4 regions of the Pantoea allii genome follow, and region 3 is predicted to be linked to each of the others. Evidence: predicted binding sites of a transcription regulator. Region 3 holds the regulator's gene; each other region holds the start of a gene.
What was found. Region 3 encodes PurR, which represses purine synthesis genes. Its sites were predicted from a motif close to CANGCAAACGTTTGCNTG; they were not measured.
Positions count from the first base shown of each region.

Region 1: the regulator PurR is predicted to act here: its motif matches at 1,945-1,962, upstream of QNH99_RS08955 (NCS2 family permease).
Region 2: the regulator PurR is predicted to act here: its motif matches at 2,171-2,188, upstream of QNH99_RS14685 (amino acid aminotransferase).
Region 4: the regulator PurR is predicted to act here: its motif matches at 1,639-1,656, upstream of purE (5-(carboxyamino)imidazole ribonucleotide mutase).

Region 1 is NZ_CP125958.1:1,876,800-1,881,015, forward strand. It holds gene QNH99_RS08940 (ketose 1,6-bisphosphate aldolase) at 1-62, shown strand, start outside; gene QNH99_RS08945 (carbohydrate kinase family protein) at 63-1,115, shown strand; gene QNH99_RS08950 (response regulator) at 1,052-1,795, opposite strand; gene QNH99_RS08955 (NCS2 family permease) at 2,243-3,541, shown strand; gene QNH99_RS08960 (hypothetical protein) at 3,944-4,216, shown strand, end outside.
Region 2 is NZ_CP125958.1:3,094,640-3,098,855, forward strand. It holds gene asnS (asparagine--tRNA ligase) at 1-607, shown strand, start outside; gene ompF (porin OmpF) at 908-2,041, shown strand; gene QNH99_RS14685 (amino acid aminotransferase) at 2,252-3,442, shown strand; gene QNH99_RS14690 (MBL fold metallo-hydrolase) at 3,483-4,112, opposite strand; gene QNH99_RS14695 (YcbK family protein) at 4,152-4,216, opposite strand, start outside.
Region 3 is NZ_CP125958.1:2,656,362-2,660,577, reverse strand. It holds gene punC (purine nucleoside transporter PunC) at 1-878, opposite strand, end outside; gene punR (DNA-binding transcriptional activator PunR) at 985-1,890, shown strand; gene purR (HTH-type transcriptional repressor PurR) at 1,887-2,912, opposite strand; gene QNH99_RS12535 (YnhF family membrane protein) at 3,193-3,282, shown strand; gene QNH99_RS12530 (C40 family peptidase) at 3,332-4,153, opposite strand.
Region 4 is NZ_CP125958.1:3,436,603-3,440,818, reverse strand. It holds gene purK (5-(carboxyamino)imidazole ribonucleotide synthase) at 1-1,050, opposite strand, end outside; gene purE (5-(carboxyamino)imidazole ribonucleotide mutase) at 1,047-1,556, opposite strand; gene lpxH (UDP-2,3-diacylglucosamine diphosphatase) at 1,882-2,598, opposite strand; gene ppiB (peptidylprolyl isomerase B) at 2,598-3,092, opposite strand; gene cysS (cysteine--tRNA ligase) at 3,307-4,216, shown strand, end outside.

The DNA of each region.
Region 1 (4,216 bases), 780 kb from region 3:
AAGCCATTTGTGAGACGGTCATGCAGCAAATGAAGATTTTCGGCAGCGTAGGGCAGGCATAGATGAGCGCGCGGCACGGCATTCTGGCCGCTGGCGTGATGCTGGTGGATTACGTCCACCGCATTAGTCACTGGCCGGAGCAGGGCTGGCTGGCGGAGGTGCAGCATAGCGAAAAGGCGGCAGGTGGCGCGCCGCTTAACGTCCTGCTTACTCTGTCGCGCATGCAATGTCAGCTTCCGCTGGTGGCGATCGGCCTGTTAGGAAATGACGCCGACGGTGACTATCTGCTGACCATGATGCAGGAGGCGCAGATCGATCATCGCTGGGTGCAGCGCACCAGTCATAAGCCCACCGCGATGACGCAGGTGATGACGGCACCGGATGGGCAGCGAACGTTTTTCTTTTCACCCGGCGCGAACGCCCTGCTGGACAGGCCCCATTTTGCGGCCGTTGATGACGCACAGCGCATCTTCCATTTAGGCTATTTACTGCTGCTTGAAACGCTGGATGGCGCAGACAGCGAATTTGGTACGCGCAGCGCCCGTTTACTGGCCCAGATGCAGCAGCGTGGCTATTTTACCTCTCTGGATTTGGCCTCACGCGTGGGTGATTATCGTCCCCAGGTGCTGCCCGCACTACGCTGGCTGGATTATCTGATCATTAACGAACTGGAAGCCCAGGCGCTGTCAGGTATTGTGTTGCGTGACAGTCGGGGGATTCAGACACCGGCGGCTTTTGCAAACGCTGCACAGTGGCTGGCAGGGCAGGGCGTGCGCCAGCGCGTGGTCATTCATGCACCGGAAGGTGCATGGGGTCAGGAGGTGGGCGGCGAGGGTATCTGGCAGCCAGCATGGCAACTGGCACCGGACGACATTGTTGGCAGTGTGGGAGCCGGCGATGCGTTTTGCGCGGGGGTGCTGTTTGCCAGCCATCAGGGCGATGACATGCTGTCGACGCTGCAACTGGCTCACACCTGTGCCTGCTTTAATTTACGCGCGGCGAATGCCATCGATGGTATTCGTCCACTGACCGAGATGCGGCAGTGGATGGCTCAGGCCGTTTGCGTAGAGAGCCGCAGACCTTCAGGTTTCACCACGTCCGCTGAAAAAACATAACCCAGCCCGCGAATCGTACGGATCAGGCCGGGTTGATGCGGGTTCACTTCGATTTTACGGCGCAGCCGCATAATCAGAACATCGATAGTACGGTCAAACACGTCCATGCTTTCGCTATGAGTGAGTTCCAGTAACTGATCGCGCGTCAGCACCTTGCGCGCATGTCGTACCATGGCGCGCAGCAAGGTGTATTCACCCTGGGTTAAGGGCACGGTTTCGCGCTGCGGATTCAGTAACTGGCAGCGCGCCTCATCAAGCAGCCAGCCATTAAAACGCCATCCTTCATGGTCACCTTCCGGCGTCACGACGCGCCCGCTGCGCCTGAGTGCAGCGCGCGCCCGTGCAACGACGACGCGGGGGTTGAAGGGCTTGGCGATATAATCATCCGCCCCCATCTCCAGGCCCACCACCATCTCCGCTTCCGATCCCATCCCGGTCAGCATAATCACCAGAATGTCCGGCCGCTGACGCTGCAACTGCTGCAGAACCAGCAATCCATTGGTGTCGGGCAACATCATGTCCAGCATCACCAGAGAAATTTCCGGGCGTTCGCGCACCATCGCGAGGGCATCTTTTCCCTGATGACAGCGATAAACCAACAAACCATGTTCACTGAGTGCGTCCTGCAACAGATCGCAGACAGCATGATCGTCATCCACCACCAGAATTGCTGGCTTCATCGTGTGACCTCAATGTTACTGAAGGGTTAAATGCGAGTGTACACATTCCAATATTGTCTGCAGGTTGATGCAGCTGAAACGTGACCAGCGTCGCCTGGCAACGTGCTAAACCGTGCGTACGCGCAGAATTTCCCGGAGAGTGAACCGTGCAGGAAAACGATTGCGCTGTCAGGGGGCAATGCACCATAATCGCGCCCTGATTCGGTTCAGAATTATCTTAAGGCTCGCTTGCCCTCACCCAGGTAATCGATTGCGTGCCAGGCTGGCACAGCAATTGCTTAAGCCTTTGCAATTGCTCACGTGACTAAGGAAAGCGAAAACAGTATTTCGGGTGGCCGGGCTGGCATGCGACAGCACTGGCGATCCCTCAGTATCACAACAAACAGCATGACCATAACTTTGGCAAGAGAGCGCGCACCTAAGTGACGTCTCTATCATCGAGAGATAATGATGTTAGAAAAACTATTTAAATTAAAAGCGCACAACACAACCGTACGCACTGAAATCATCGCAGGGATTACCACCTTCCTGGCGATGGCCTACATTCTGTTTGTTAACCCCAGTATTCTGGGCGCAACCGGCATGGATAAAGGTGCCGTTTTTGTCGCGACCTGTCTGGCAGCTGCGATTGGTTCTGTATTAATGGGGCTGATTGCCAACTACCCGATTGCGCTGGCACCGGGGATGGGGCTGAATGCCTTTTTCACCTATACCGTTGTCTTGCACATGGGCTATAGCTGGCAGATTGCATTAGGTGCGGTGTTCCTGTCCGCCGTGATCTTCTTTGCCTTATCCATATTTAAGATTCGCGAATGGATTATTAACAGTATCCCGCTGCCGCTGCGCGCAGGTATTGCCGCCGGGATCGGGCTTTTCCTGGCGATTATCGCGCTGGAAGGTGCCGGAATCGTGGTGGATAACCCGGCCACGCTGGTGGGGATTGGCGATCTGACCAAGCCGGGACCGCTGCTGGCGATGTTAGGTTTTATCATCATCGTCGTCCTGGAAGCGCGTCGCGTCACAGGGGCCGTATTAATTGGCATTTTGCTCATTACCTTTATTTCCATGGGGATCGGCCTGACCAAATTTGGTGGTGTGTTTTCTGCACCGCCTTCAATTGCACCAACGTTTATGCAGTTGGATATTGCCGGAGCCTTTAACGTCGGCTTAATTAGCGTGATTTTTGCTTTCTTGTTTGTCGATGTGTTTGATAACACCGGCACACTGCTGGGCGTGACCAAACGTGCCGGGCTGGCTGACGAGCAGGGCAACGTGCCTAAGATGGGGCGCGCGCTGGTTGCAGACAGTGCTGCCGCGCTGTTTGGTTCTCTGCTGGGGACATCTACCACCACCAGCTATGTCGAGTCTGCCGCTGGCGTCAGCGCAGGCGGACGTACCGGTCTGACGGCTGTGGTGGTTGCCGTTCTTTTCCTGCTTGCGCTGTTCTTTTCTCCCCTCGCGTCAAGCGTACCGGTTTATGCCACCGCACCGGCGTTACTGTTTGTCGCTGTTTTGATGACGTCCGGGTTGGCTGAAATTGACTGGAAAGATATCACGACTGCCGCCCCTGTGACGGTAACCGCACTGACGATGCCGCTGACGTATTCTATTGCCAACGGTATCGCGTTTGGCTTTATCACCTGGACCGTGGTTAAGTTACTCAGCGGGCGCACCAAAGAGATTAATGTTGCACTGATTATTCTTTCTATCTTATTTGTCATTAAACTTGGCTGGCTGAGTGCCTAATTAATCAGACCGTTACAGTATATTGAATATGCTGTAACGGTTTTAATGCGGTATACCAAATTAACGGATGACGGTTATTCACGGTTATCTGCAATCCTTGTGCGCTCCCTTCCAGATCGTCTCTGAACCACCTTTTCTTCACGCCGCTGTCCTTTTATCCTTTGATTAAACATTGCGAATAAAGGAACGAGTTGACTCTCTTTTTATTTTTCCTTTTTATTCAATCAGGTAATGTTTATTGCGCGAGACTTTGCTTCAATAACAGTGAAGCAGGTTGGAACTTACATTAATGGATTGAGTTAATCCGCCTGTCAGGAAAAAATAATGGGCAATCTGTATGGAAAACGGAATCGCGGTAATCCGCATTTGACCCTCAGTCATCGCTGGACAGGAGGCAGAAAAATGGAAAATTTTGAGATGCGCTTTGAGCGACTTGAAGCCGACAATCATCAAATAAAAATCGATCTGGCGCTTTTTAGTGGGCGCGCCATGGCGTTTGCGACCAAAGCCGATCTTGAGCGTCTGCGCTCGGAGCAGACTGTGTTTCATGTTGAAATACGTCAGCGATTTACTCAACTGGAAGATAAAGTTGAACATTTTAGCATCAGGTTTGCCGATGTTGACGGCAGGCTGGTCAGCATTGAGAGCAAGCTGACTGAAATCGATGGCATATTA
Region 2 (4,216 bases), 440 kb from region 3:
GGCGGAAGCCATGCTGAAGTATGTCTTCCAGGCCGTTCTGAATGAGCGTGCGGACGATATGGCGTTTTTTGCCGAACGCGTAGACAAGGATGCGATTAATCGCCTGGAGCGTTTTGTTACTACCGATTTCGCCCAGGTCGATTATACCGATGCCGTCGATATCCTGATGAACTGCGGTCAGACCTTTGAGAACCCTGTGTCATGGGGCATCGATCTGTCCTCTGAACATGAACGTTATCTTGCCGAGAAGCATTTCAAAGCGCCGGTGGTGGTTAAAAACTATCCGAAAGATATCAAGGCGTTCTATATGCGCCTGAACGACGACGGTAAAACCGTGGCCGCGATGGATGTGTTAGCGCCGGGCATCGGTGAAATCATCGGGGGTTCTCAGCGTGAAGAGCGTCTGGATGTGCTGGATGCGCGTCTGGAAGAGATGGGTCTGAAAAAAGAAGATTACTGGTGGTATCGTGATCTGCGTCGCTATGGCACCGTGCCACATTCAGGTTTTGGATTAGGTTTCGAACGTTTAATCGCCTATATCACCGGCGTACAAAATGTAAGAGATGTTATCCCCTTCCCACGCACGCCTCGCAACGCGAGCTTCTGATTTTCAGCATTAAATATAAGAAATTCATATATATAAAGAGGTCGGCATCGCCGGCCTTTTTTTATTTTTGTAAATTTTGATATGTCTCACAAAGTTCCGTTATTTTTACATTTTGTAATACATATTTTATATTTGAAACAAGATTACGACTTTTGTAGCATTTTCGCAGTAGAATTACCCGGTGGGGGATGGAAAGATGCGTGCAGACACAGGAGACACCAAACTTCTTTCAAGGTTCACGTAAAGTTTTCTTGACGGCAGTGGCAGGTGTCCAAATAACTCCAATGAGGGTAATAAATAATGATGAAGCGCAACATTCTGGCAGTGGTTATCCCTGCTCTGCTCGCCGCCGGCGCAGCTAACGCAGCAGAAGTTTATAACAAAGACGGCAACAAGCTGGACCTGTACGGTAAAGTGGATGCGCGTCACCAGTTCTCTGATAACGCAGGTGATGACGGCGATCAGACTTATATTCGCTTCGGCTTCAAAGGCGAAACCAAGATTAATGACCAGATGACCGGTTACGGTCAGTGGGAATACAACATTCAGGGTAATAACTCTGAAGGTTCTGACGCGCAGACTGACAACAAAACCCGTCTGGGCTTTGCGGGTCTGAAATTTGGTGATGCAGGTTCAATCGACTACGGCCGTAACTACGGTGTGGTTTATGACGCAATCGGCTGGACCGATATGCTGCCAGTATTTGGTGGTGACTCAGGTTACTCAGACAACTATATGAACGGCCGTAGTGGTGGTCTGCTGACCTACCGCAACACCAACTTCTTTGGTCTGGTAGATGGCTGGAACTTTGCGCTTCAGTACCAGGGTAAAAATGATCGTACCGATCCTCGCCGTGCGAATGGTGATGGCTACGGTATTTCAACCTCGTACACCTCTCCGATCGGAGTCGGTATCGTAGGTGCTTACAGCAGCAGCGATCGTACTAATAGCCAGGCTGACGGTTCAGTCAGTAATAACAACGTTGTAACCTCTCAAGGTGCTGGCGTTGGTGCTGGTAAGCGTGCAGAAAACTGGGCAACAGCACTGAAATATGACGCTAACAACGTATACCTGGCAGCAATGTACGGTGAAACCCGTAACTCAACACCAATTAAAGGTGTGTTTAATGTTAACGGTACGACATTTAGCGGTAATGCATTCGCTAACAAAACTCAAGAAATTGAGCTGGTAGCTCAGTATCAGTTCGACTTCGGTCTGCGTCCTTCACTGGCCTACGTTCAGTCTAAAGGCAAAGACATCGAAGGTATCGGCGATGCTGATATCTACAAATACTTCGATGTGGGCGCAACTTACTACTTCAACAAAAACATGGCCACCTACGTTGATTACAAAATCAACCAGCTGGACAAAAACAACCCACTCGGCATTCCTAACGATGACGTAGTTGGTGTTGGTGTGGTTTACCAGTTCTAAGTTTGTTGATGCAGTACAAAAAACGGAGCTTCGGCTCCGTTTTTTAATGCCGTTTTCTTGCCCTCTCCCCGGTTATATCCCCCCAACAACATAAGAACGGGTAATTCTGGCGCACAGACGATGAATTTTATCGCAAACGGTTGGCATTTCGCCGTGCTGACGTTAACCTGATGGTTCATTTGCTAAAGTTCACGCTACTGGACCCGACTCATGTTTGAATCGATCTCTGCTGCACCCGCTGATCCTATCCTTGGCCTGGCCGATCTCTACCGTGCCGACGACCGCCCAAATAAAATCAATCTTGGTATTGGTGTTTATAAAGATGAAACCGGGAAAACGCCGGTGCTCACCAGCGTTAAAAAAGCAGAACAGTACCTGCTTGAAAACGAAACCAGTAAAAACTACCTGAGCATTGACGGTCTGCCGGATTTCGCGCGTTGCACGCAGGAATTGTTATTTGGCAAAGGCAACGCCCTGATCGCGTCGGGCAGAGCCCGTACGGCGCAAACGCCGGGCGGTACGGGTGCACTGCGCGTCGCCGCAGATTTCCTGTCCACCCAGACCGCCGTTAAGCGCGTGTGGGTGAGCAACCCGAGCTGGCCTAACCACAAAAATGTGTTCAATGCTGCCGGGCTTGAGGTGTGCGAATACCAGTATTACGACGCGGCTAACCATACGCTGGACTTTGATGGCATGCTGGCCTCCCTGAAAGAGGTGAAAGCTGGTGATGTGGTGCTGTTCCACGGCTGCTGCCATAACCCGACCGGTATTGATCCAACAGAAGAGCAGTGGCAACAGCTGGCACAGCTCTCCCAGGCCAACGGCTGGTTGCCCCTGTTCGACTTCGCCTACCAGGGCTTTGCCCGTGGTCTCGAAGAGGATGCGGAAGGGCTGCGCATTTTTGCTGCCAGCCATCAGGAACTGATTGTCGCCAGTTCTTATTCCAAGAACTTTGGCCTGTATAACGAACGTGTTGGTGCGATTACATTGGTTGCCGGCGACGCTGCGACGGTCGAGACCGCGTTTAGCCAGGTGAAATACACCATTCGCGCTAACTACTCTAATCCTCCGTCACACGGTGCCGCCGTCGTTGCCACCATCCTGGGTAATGACGCGCTGCGTACTATCTGGCAGCAAGAGCTGTCTGATATGCGTCAGCGTATCCAGCGCATGCGTCAGCTGTTTGTTAACACGCTGGCGGATAAAGGCGCACAGCAGGACTTCAGCTTTATCATCAAGCAGAATGGGATGTTCTCATTCAGCGGACTGACCAAAGATCAGGTCATCCGCCTGCGCGAGGAGTTTGGGGTTTATGCCGTTAATTCGGGCCGCGTGAACGTTGCCGGTATGACGCCAGATAATATGTCTGCACTGTGTGAGGCAATTGTCGCCGTACTTTAGGCTGATACCGCATAAAAAATGGGCCGCTCTGGCCCATTTTTTATTGCAGGAAAGGATTGGTCAGACGTTCACGTCCCAGCGTTGACACAGGACCGTGACCGGGTAAAAACGTGACATCGTCGCCTAGCGGCAGCAGCTTATTATTTATCGCATCGATGAGATGCTGATGATTGCCCTGCGGGAAATCAGTGCGCCCTACACCACCGCTAAAAATCACATCACCCGAAATCAGTAAGCGACCTTTGGCATCAAAAAATACAATGTGGCCTGGCGTATGTCCCGGGCAGTGCAGTACGTCGAGCGTGACCTGGCCGACCTGAACAGTATCACCTTCCTCCAGCCAGCGATCCGGCGTCAGTGGCGCGCAGTACTCAAGACCAAACATTTGGCTTTGCGTGGGTAATGATTCCAGCCAGAATGCATCCTGCTTTTGCGGACCGACCAGCGGCACCTTCCAGAATGCAGCCAGTTCCGCCGCCGCCCCAACGTGATCGAGATGACCATGCGTGAGCAGGATCTGTGCGGGCTTTACAGCAAGCTGTGCCAGCGTTTGCTTGATGGTCTCAGCATCGCCACCGGGGTCCACAAGGGCGGATTCACGCGTGGTTTCACACCAGATAACCGAACAATTCTGCGCAAAGGCGGTGACGGGGATAATGTGATAGTTCATAACGCTCCATGGTCGGCACCCGCAGCGTTGCCGACGTTACTACCAGTGCCTGACGGGACCGGTATCAATATGTACAAAGTTGCTGCTGGGGTAATATCCTACAC
Region 3 (4,216 bases):
CTGCCTGATAGTGCGACGGCGAACAGCGCCAGCACGCTCAGGCTGTAGACGAGCAGCAGCCACGGCAGTAGCCGAGCGCCGTTAAAACGGTTAAGCAGCGCGCGGCAGCCAAAACCACCGATTAAAAAGGCAATCGTCTGTGGGATGTAACTTAAGCCAATATCGGCGGGCGACAGGCCAATATCCGCCAGGATAAACGGCGATCCGGTCAGCCAGGCAAAAAAACTGGCGGAACAGGCTGAATAGATCAGCACGTTGCCGCTATAGGCGCGTGAACGCAGCAGCGTGATAAACCCGGGCTGTGAGGGTGTTGAACGGCTTGTTTTTTGCACCGAAGGCAGGCGCAGCGTAATTATAATCAGGGCTGCCGCGATAAAGGTCAGCACAACGAAAATCGAACGCCAGTGAAAATGACCAATCAGCCAGGCACCCAGCAAAGGGGCCAACGCAGGAGACAGCGCGACCAGCGGCATAATGGTGGCAAAGACTTTATTGGCACGGGACGGAGGATAGCGATCGACCACCAGTGCCTGCCAACTGACGGCGGCCGCGCAGACGCCGATGGCCTGGATAAAGCGCAGCACCAGCATCAGCACCACATCCTCCACCCACAGCATCCCTGCGCAACCCAGGGCAAACAAGCTCAGACCGGCAAGCAATACCGGCTTACGCCCAATACGGTCAGACAGCGGGCCCCATACCAGTTGACCGCAGGCAAAACCCGCCAGAAACAGGCTCATGCTGGCGCTGATCATACCCGCTGAGGTGTTGAAACTTTGCTGCATAGCCCCGAAGGCAGGCAGATACATGTCGGTCGCCAGAAAGCCCAGCATACTGAGCACGGCAAGATAGGGAATGAATCCTTTTGAAGCTGACATCTGATTCTCTTTTTTGCAGGATAAACGCGGGGAGTGTAAAAGCTGTACTTCATGCTGTGAAACGGTAAAATTTGCCTGTTGCTGTTAAAAAATTTGAAGGCAGAATATGTGGTCTGAATATGCGCTTGAAGTGGTCGATGCTGTCGCGCGCGGTGGCAGTTTCAGTGCCGCCGCACAGGAGTTGCACCGTGTGCCTTCTGCTATCAGCTATACCGTCCGTCAGCTTGAAACCTGGCTGGCCGTGCCGCTGTTTGAACGTCAGCACCGTGAGGTGGTTTTAACCCCTGCGGGAGAACATTTTGTGCGCGAAGGGCGCAGCGTCATCAAAAAAATGGATGCCACCCGGCGACAGTGTCAGCAGTTAGCCAATGGCTGGCGTGGTCAGATAGGCATAGCCGTGGACTGTATTGTCAAACCGCAGCGGACCCGGCAATTTGTCAGGGATTTCTATCGCCACTTTCCCGATATGGAGCTGCACATCAGTTATGAAGTGTTTAACGGTGTCTGGGATGCGTTGGCAGACGGACGGGTTGATGTGGCGATAGGGGCAACGCAGGCTATTCCGGTGGGCGGTCGGTTTGCGTTTCGCGATATGGGCACCCTGAACTGGCGCTGTATTGTCGCGCGACAGCATCCGTTAACCCAGGTGAGCAGACTGGATGATGATGCGTTGCGCAACTGGCCGTCGCTGGTGCTGGAAGACACCTCGCGTGCTTTACCGCGCCGCATGACCTGGGCGCTGGATAATCAACGTCGGCTGGTGGTGCCTGAATGGCAGACCGGGCTGGACTGCGTCCGTGCCGGACTCTGCGTGGCGATGGTGCCCGGGCATTTAGCCCGTCCGCTGCTGGATAGCGGCGAGGTGAGCGAACTTGCCTTGCCTCAGGCTTTTCCTGAAAGCCCTTGCTGCGTCAGCTGGGCGGAAGATCGCGCATCACCGGCATTGGGCTGGCTTCTCAATTACCTGGGTGATGCGCAAACGCTAAATCAGGAGTGGTTAAGCGAGGATTAACGACGGTAATCGCGGTAAGGGCCATAGCCCACAGAGCGTCGCTCAATCAGCGTCGGGTGGACTTCGATAGTTTGTGACTCTTCGCGCTTGCTGGTGATGCGGTCCAGCAGCATCTCCAGCGCTTTCTCGCCTAACTGCGCTTTGGGCTGATGTACGGTTGTCAGTGCGGGCGTGAAGTAGCGCGCATTGCGCACGTTGTCGTAACCAATCACCGAAATATCCTGGGGAACGCGCAGGCCCATTTCATCTGCCGCACAGATAGCGCCCATGGCCATAATATCGCCTCCGCAGAAGACGGCACTGGGCCGTTGTTTTTGCGACAGGATTTGCTGCATAGCCTGATAACCGGATTCTGGTTCAAAGTCACCCTGCACAATCCATTCTGAGCGGGGCTGAATACCAGCTTCTTCCAGCGCCTTAAGGAAACCCGCATGACGACCGCCGCCGGTATTACGCTCCATCTGCCCCGGAATCGCGCCAATGTCACGATGCCCGCGCTCAATCAAATAGCGACCGGCCAGGTAGCCGCCCTGAAAAGCGTTATCCAGTACGGTATCGGTAAAGTCGGCACGTGATTCGCCCCAGTCCATGACCACCATAGGAATATTGCGGTTGGCTTCCAGCATTTGCAGCAAATCATCCGGATACTCCGAACACATCACCAGCAGCCCATCAACGCGTTTTTGCGCCATCATCGACAGATAGGCGCGCTGTTTTTGCAGGTCGTTATGCGCGTTACCCAGAATCAGGGTATAGCCTTTTTCAAAGCAGTGATTCTCAACGGCTTCGATAATTTCGGCGAAGTAGGGCGCTTCGCTGGACGTCGCTAACAAGCCCAGCGTTTTGGTGTGATTCACCTTCAGGCTGCGTGCCACGGCGCTTGGCGAATAATGTAATTCCCGAATCGCTTCCCATACTGCTTCGCGAGTATTTTCCGCAACAAAGCGGGTTTTATTAATCACGTGAGAAACGGTTGTGGTGGATACACCTGCGCGTTTCGCCACATCTTTAATTGTTGCCATGAAAATCAAACTCCCGGGCTTACCTAACATGTTGATAAGCATGTTGTTAAACGTTTGCGTCAGCGGACGGTTATTTCTGCAAAAAAAGCGTTTTTCTGGCCGGTAATGGGATATCGGGGCAGGAAATAACGTCTGAAAAAAGTGCTGGTGCAACCGATGTTGCGCGCTGTTGCGCAACAAAGGGGGGATTCTAACAAGGCTGCACGGATAAAACGAGATTTTTACCCGCGCGTATGGGAAAATCCCTTAACCCTACAAAAAGCATGGCTAAGGAGTTGTGATGAGTACCGATTTGAAACTGTCATTAATGACAACGGCAGCAGCACTGTTGATGATTATCGCGTTTAGCTTTACCGCTATTCTGAACTAATAAAAAAGCCGGGAAGGTTTCCCTTTCCCGGCTTTTTAAATAATGACGTTTAGCGAACGGTTTTTGGCGTCATAACCCGACGCGCACCAATGTAGTGGCGCTGCCAATAATCTTCGCTTAACGCACTGATTTGAATATCTTTACCGGTACGCGGTGACTGAATAAATTTACCGTTGCCCAGGTAAACCCCAACGTGATCGGCGGTGCCTCGTCCATTAATGCGGAAGAACACCAGATCGCCTTTCTCCAGCGCTTCACGATTCACCGGCGCAGCATCACGCAGATGGTACATTTCGTTAGCGGTACGTGGGATTTTAAACTTCACGACATCTTTGTACGCGTACCAGACCAGGCCGCTGCAATCAAAACCGGTATGGGGTGATTTACCGCCCCACTGATAGCGCTTACCCAGTTGGCCCATCAGCTTCGCCATCGCGGTTTCACGCGCTTTTTGATAACGCTGGCGGTGTGCACTGCTCATTTTGATGGTGCCGGTTTCTTTGCTGTCGGCACTGGCCACTTTCACCGCACGTTGATGACCGTAACGTTTTTTACTGGTGGCGTTGGCCGCGACTTTCTTCGTTAGCGCCTTACGTGAACTCGCTGTTTTGGTGAGGGTTTTATGAGAGTGAACCGTGTGAGTGGCATTTTTACTGGTTTTAAGTGTTTTACTGGCTTTTTGCACTGTAGAGGGACGGCTCTTTTTCGCCGAGGCTTTAACCGTGCGTCGTTTGCGCCGCTCATCTTCGCGCGCACTTTTTTTCTCTACCTTATGCAAGCTGGCCTTAACCGGCGCCTGCGGTGATGCCGCGGCGACATTAAAGAACAGTTGCGCAAAAGCCAGAATAAGAAGCGTAATAATTGAACGCATAGTCCGTTTACTGGTTAAGCTGTCAGATCCAACAGGTGTCTGACAAGGGTAAGAAAAATCTGA
Region 4 (4,216 bases), 780 kb from region 3:
GGCCCAGTGAAGACCGCTGGCGTATTCAGCAGGCAGCAGGGGCAGCAACGCATGCAGCGCGGCTTTCAGTCGGGAGTGATCGCTGTCGGTAAGGTTGAGATGACCTACCTTACGTCCTTCCCGCACCGCTTTGTCGTACCAGTGCAAATGCACAAGCGGCTGCTGTAGCCAGTCTGGATTGAGGGCAGTGCCAATCAGATTGACCATCACCGAGGGCGCAATCACCACCGGCTGGGGTAAGGCCAGATTCAGAATCGCACGCAGGTGCAGTTCAAACTGGCTGATTGATGCGCCATTCTGCGTCCAGTGTCCGCTGTTGTGCACTCTGGGAGCCAGTTCATTGATCAGCAACCCCTGCGGTGTGACAAAACATTCCATTGCCATCACGCCAACATAGTTCAGCTCGTGCAGGATAGCGCTCAGCATCGCTTCAGCCTGTTGCTGCTGTAGCGCATCCGCCTGCGGGAAGGCGACACTGGTGCGCAGAATGCCGTCTTCATGGAGATTATGTGTCAGGGGATAAAATACGGTGCTGCCATCGTGACCGCGCGCGCCGACCAGCGACACTTCACCTGAGAAGTTAATGCCCTGCTCGACGATGCACTCGCCGTAGCAGTCGTCGGGTAAGGTCGCTGTTTCGTTGGCGCGTAATCGCCACTGACCGCGGCCGTCATAGCCACCGGTGCGACGTTTAACAATCGCCAACTCACCCAGACGACTGAAAACGGCGGGCCATTCGCTCTTGTCTGCCAGCAGTTGCCAGGGCGCGGTGGCCAGATTGAGCTGGTCCAGCAGTTGTTTTTGCGTCAGGCGATCGGCCAGACGCGGGAAAATATCCCGGTTCACAAAGGCTGAATGAGACGCCAGTTCACGCGTCAGTGCCGTTTCCGGCCAGCGTTCGATCTCGGCGGTAATCACGCTTTCTGCTATAGGCAGGGCGGCGGGATCGGCATCCAGGCCCACCGGATGCACAGCAATGCCCATCGGCTCGCCCGCCTGGCGTAACATGCGGCCAAGCTGACCATTACCCAGTACACAAACCGGCTTCATGCTTCCTCCCGCGGGTCCGGGTTAGCCAGCACCTCATCGGTCTGCGCCTGACGCCAGTTGGCCAGACGTGACGCCAGTGCGTCGTCATGAATCGCCAGAATCTGCGCAGCCAGCAATGCCGCATTAGCGGCACCGGCTTTACCAATCGCCAGCGTACCCACCGGGATGCCGCGCGGCATTTGCACAATAGAGTAGAGGCTGTCGACGCCGCTCAGTGCCGCGCTCTGTACCGGCACGCCCAGCACCGGCAGCAGCGTTTTTGCCGCCAGCATGCCAGGCAGGTGCGCAGCGCCACCGGCACCGGCAATAATGACCTGAAAGCCGTTATCTGCGGCCGTTTCGGCAAAGCTAAACAGCTTGTCTGGGGTACGGTGCGCTGAAACCACTTCCACATGGAAGGGCACGTCCAGGCTGGAGAGGATTTCCGCAGCGAACTGCATGGTGGACCAGTCACTTTTAGAACCCATAACAACAGCGATGCGGGCCGGGGCGGCATTCGACGACATGCGGTCAACTCCTGTGAATGAAAACACACCTGACCAGGCGGACAGGTTTTGAAGGGCACAGAGAATAGCATGAGAAGCGCACAAGGAAAACGGTTGCGTCGGGCTGGTTAGCAGCAGACAGCATTCAATTTTGAGAATTCCTCAGGCAATGTTTAAGGGAATGATAAAGATGCAGCGCTGATTGAACGCGTTAAAAAACGAGGCCGTAATCCTAAACTCATCGGTGCCAAACAGGATGATCTGTAATGGCAGATCACCTGGACGTTGACGGACGCACATTGTGGTGACTAAGCCGGGCTAAAACCGCGCGTTCTGACCCTGGGGACTAAAAATCGAAATCGATTAATTGAATCCCGCTGGCATCCAGTTGAATCATTGATCCACGGCTGTGCCAGGCACCCAGTACGGCACGCTGCGCGCGTTCGCCATTTAGCGACAGATCGTGGATCGCCGGGCGGTGCGTATGACCATGAATCAGCAACGGCACCTGCTGACGCAACATGGCCTCCACGACGGCCTGCTGATTCACGTCCATAATCTTCAGCGACTTATGCTGATTGGCCTGTTTACTGTTGGCGCGCATGCGTTCTGCAATGCGTTTGCGAATAAACAGCGGCAGCGCCAGGAACAGGCGTTGAATCCAGGGATTGTGCACTTTGGCACGGAACTGCAGGTAACCAGCATCGTCGGTGCACAGCGTATCGCCGTGCATAATCAGCAGTCGATGGCCGTAAAGCGTCAGCACGCGCTCTTCAGGCAAGAGCGTCATGCTACTGGCGCGGGCAAAGCGTTGGCCGATCAAGAAGTCGCGGTTGCCGTGGATAAAATACAGTGGAACGGGCACGGCACGCAGGGCTTCAGCGACCTGTTGATGCAGCGGATTAGGATCGTCATCGCCGATCCAGGCTTCAAACAGATCGCCGAGAATATAGAGCGCGTCGCAGTGGGGAGCTTCGCGCTGTAAAAAATGCAGAAAACCGGCGGTGATCGCCGGTTCTTCCTGACACAGATGAAGATCTGCGATAAACAGCGTGCGCGGCATTACTCGCTGACGGTCACTTTCTGAATGATCACGTCATCTTTCGGTACGTCCTGGTGCATACCGCTGCGGCCGGTTGAAACGGCTTTGATTTTCTCAACCACATCCATACCTTCAACCACTTCTGCAAACACACAGTAACCCCAGCCCTGCAGGCTTTCGTCACGGAAGTTCAGGAAGTCGTTGTCAGCCACGTTAATGAAAAACTGTGCGGTCGCAGAGTGCGGTGCAGAGGTACGCGCCATCGCCAGCGTACCTTTGGTGTTTTTCAGGCCGTTGCTGGCTTCGTTACGGATCTCTTCTTTGGTGGCTTTCTGCTTCATGCCAGGCTCAAAACCGCCGCCCTGAATCATAAAGCCGTTAATCACACGGTGGAAAATGGTGTTGTCGTAGAAACCTTCACGGCAGTAATCCAGGAAGTTCTTTACGGTTGCGGGCGCTTTGTCATCGAAGGTCTTGATCACGATATCGCCATGGTTAGTCTGGAAAGTTACCATTTTTTTCGTCCTGTAAAGGTTGTCGTCAGTAGCATAGGGTGCGCTGTTAGGGTGCACACGCCTTTTTCTCGAACGTTCTTATATCATAATTTCCGATAATACGTCAGCCAGGCTGCGCAGTTGGCTTGCTTTGCATCGCGTGACAGATAAAAATACGGCACAATATCAGGATACTTAAAACGGTGCGTTACGCACGCTTACTACGGAAACCCCAATGCTGAAGATTTATAACACCCTGAGTCGACAAAAAGAGGAATTTACCCCTATTCATGCTGGCAAAATCGGCATGTATGTCTGCGGCATCACGGTGTATGACCTCTGTCACATTGGGCACGGGCGCACGTTTGTGGCTTTTGATGTGGTATCGCGCTATCTGCGTTACGTCGGTTATGACGTGAATTATGTGCGCAATATTACCGACATCGATGACAAAATTATCAAGCGCGCCAACGAGAACGGCGAGAGCATCGAAACCCTGACCAATCGTATGATCGCCGAAATGCACAGCGATTTTGATGCACTGGGCATCTTACCGCCGGATTTAGAACCGCGCGCCACGCGCCATATTCCTGAAATCGTCGAACTGGTGGAAAAGCTGATTGCCCGGGGTCATGCCTATGTTGCGGATAACGGCGACGTGATGTTCGATGTGCTGAGTGACGTGGACTACGGTGCGCTGTCGCGTCAGGATCTGGACCAGCTTCAGGCCGGTGCCCGCGTCGAAGTGGCGGATGTGAAGCGTAATCCCATGGATTTCGTCCTGTGGAAAATGTCTAAAGCGGACGAACCCTCATGGCCTTCGCCCTGGGGCCAGGGTCGTCCGGGCTGGCACATTGAGTGTTCCGCCATGAACTGCAAACAGCTTGGTGCGCATTTCGACATTCACGGCGGCGGCTCTGACCTGATGTTCCCGCATCACGAAAACGAAATCGCCCAGTCCACCTGCGCCCACGATGGCCCGTATGTGAATTACTGGATGCACTCCGGCATGGTGATGATTGACCGTGAAAAGATGTCGAAGTCGCTGAATAACTTCTTTACCGTGCGCGACGTGCTGCAGCATTACGATGCCGAAACGGTGCGCTACTTCCTGATGTCTGGTCACTATCGTAGCCAGCTCAACT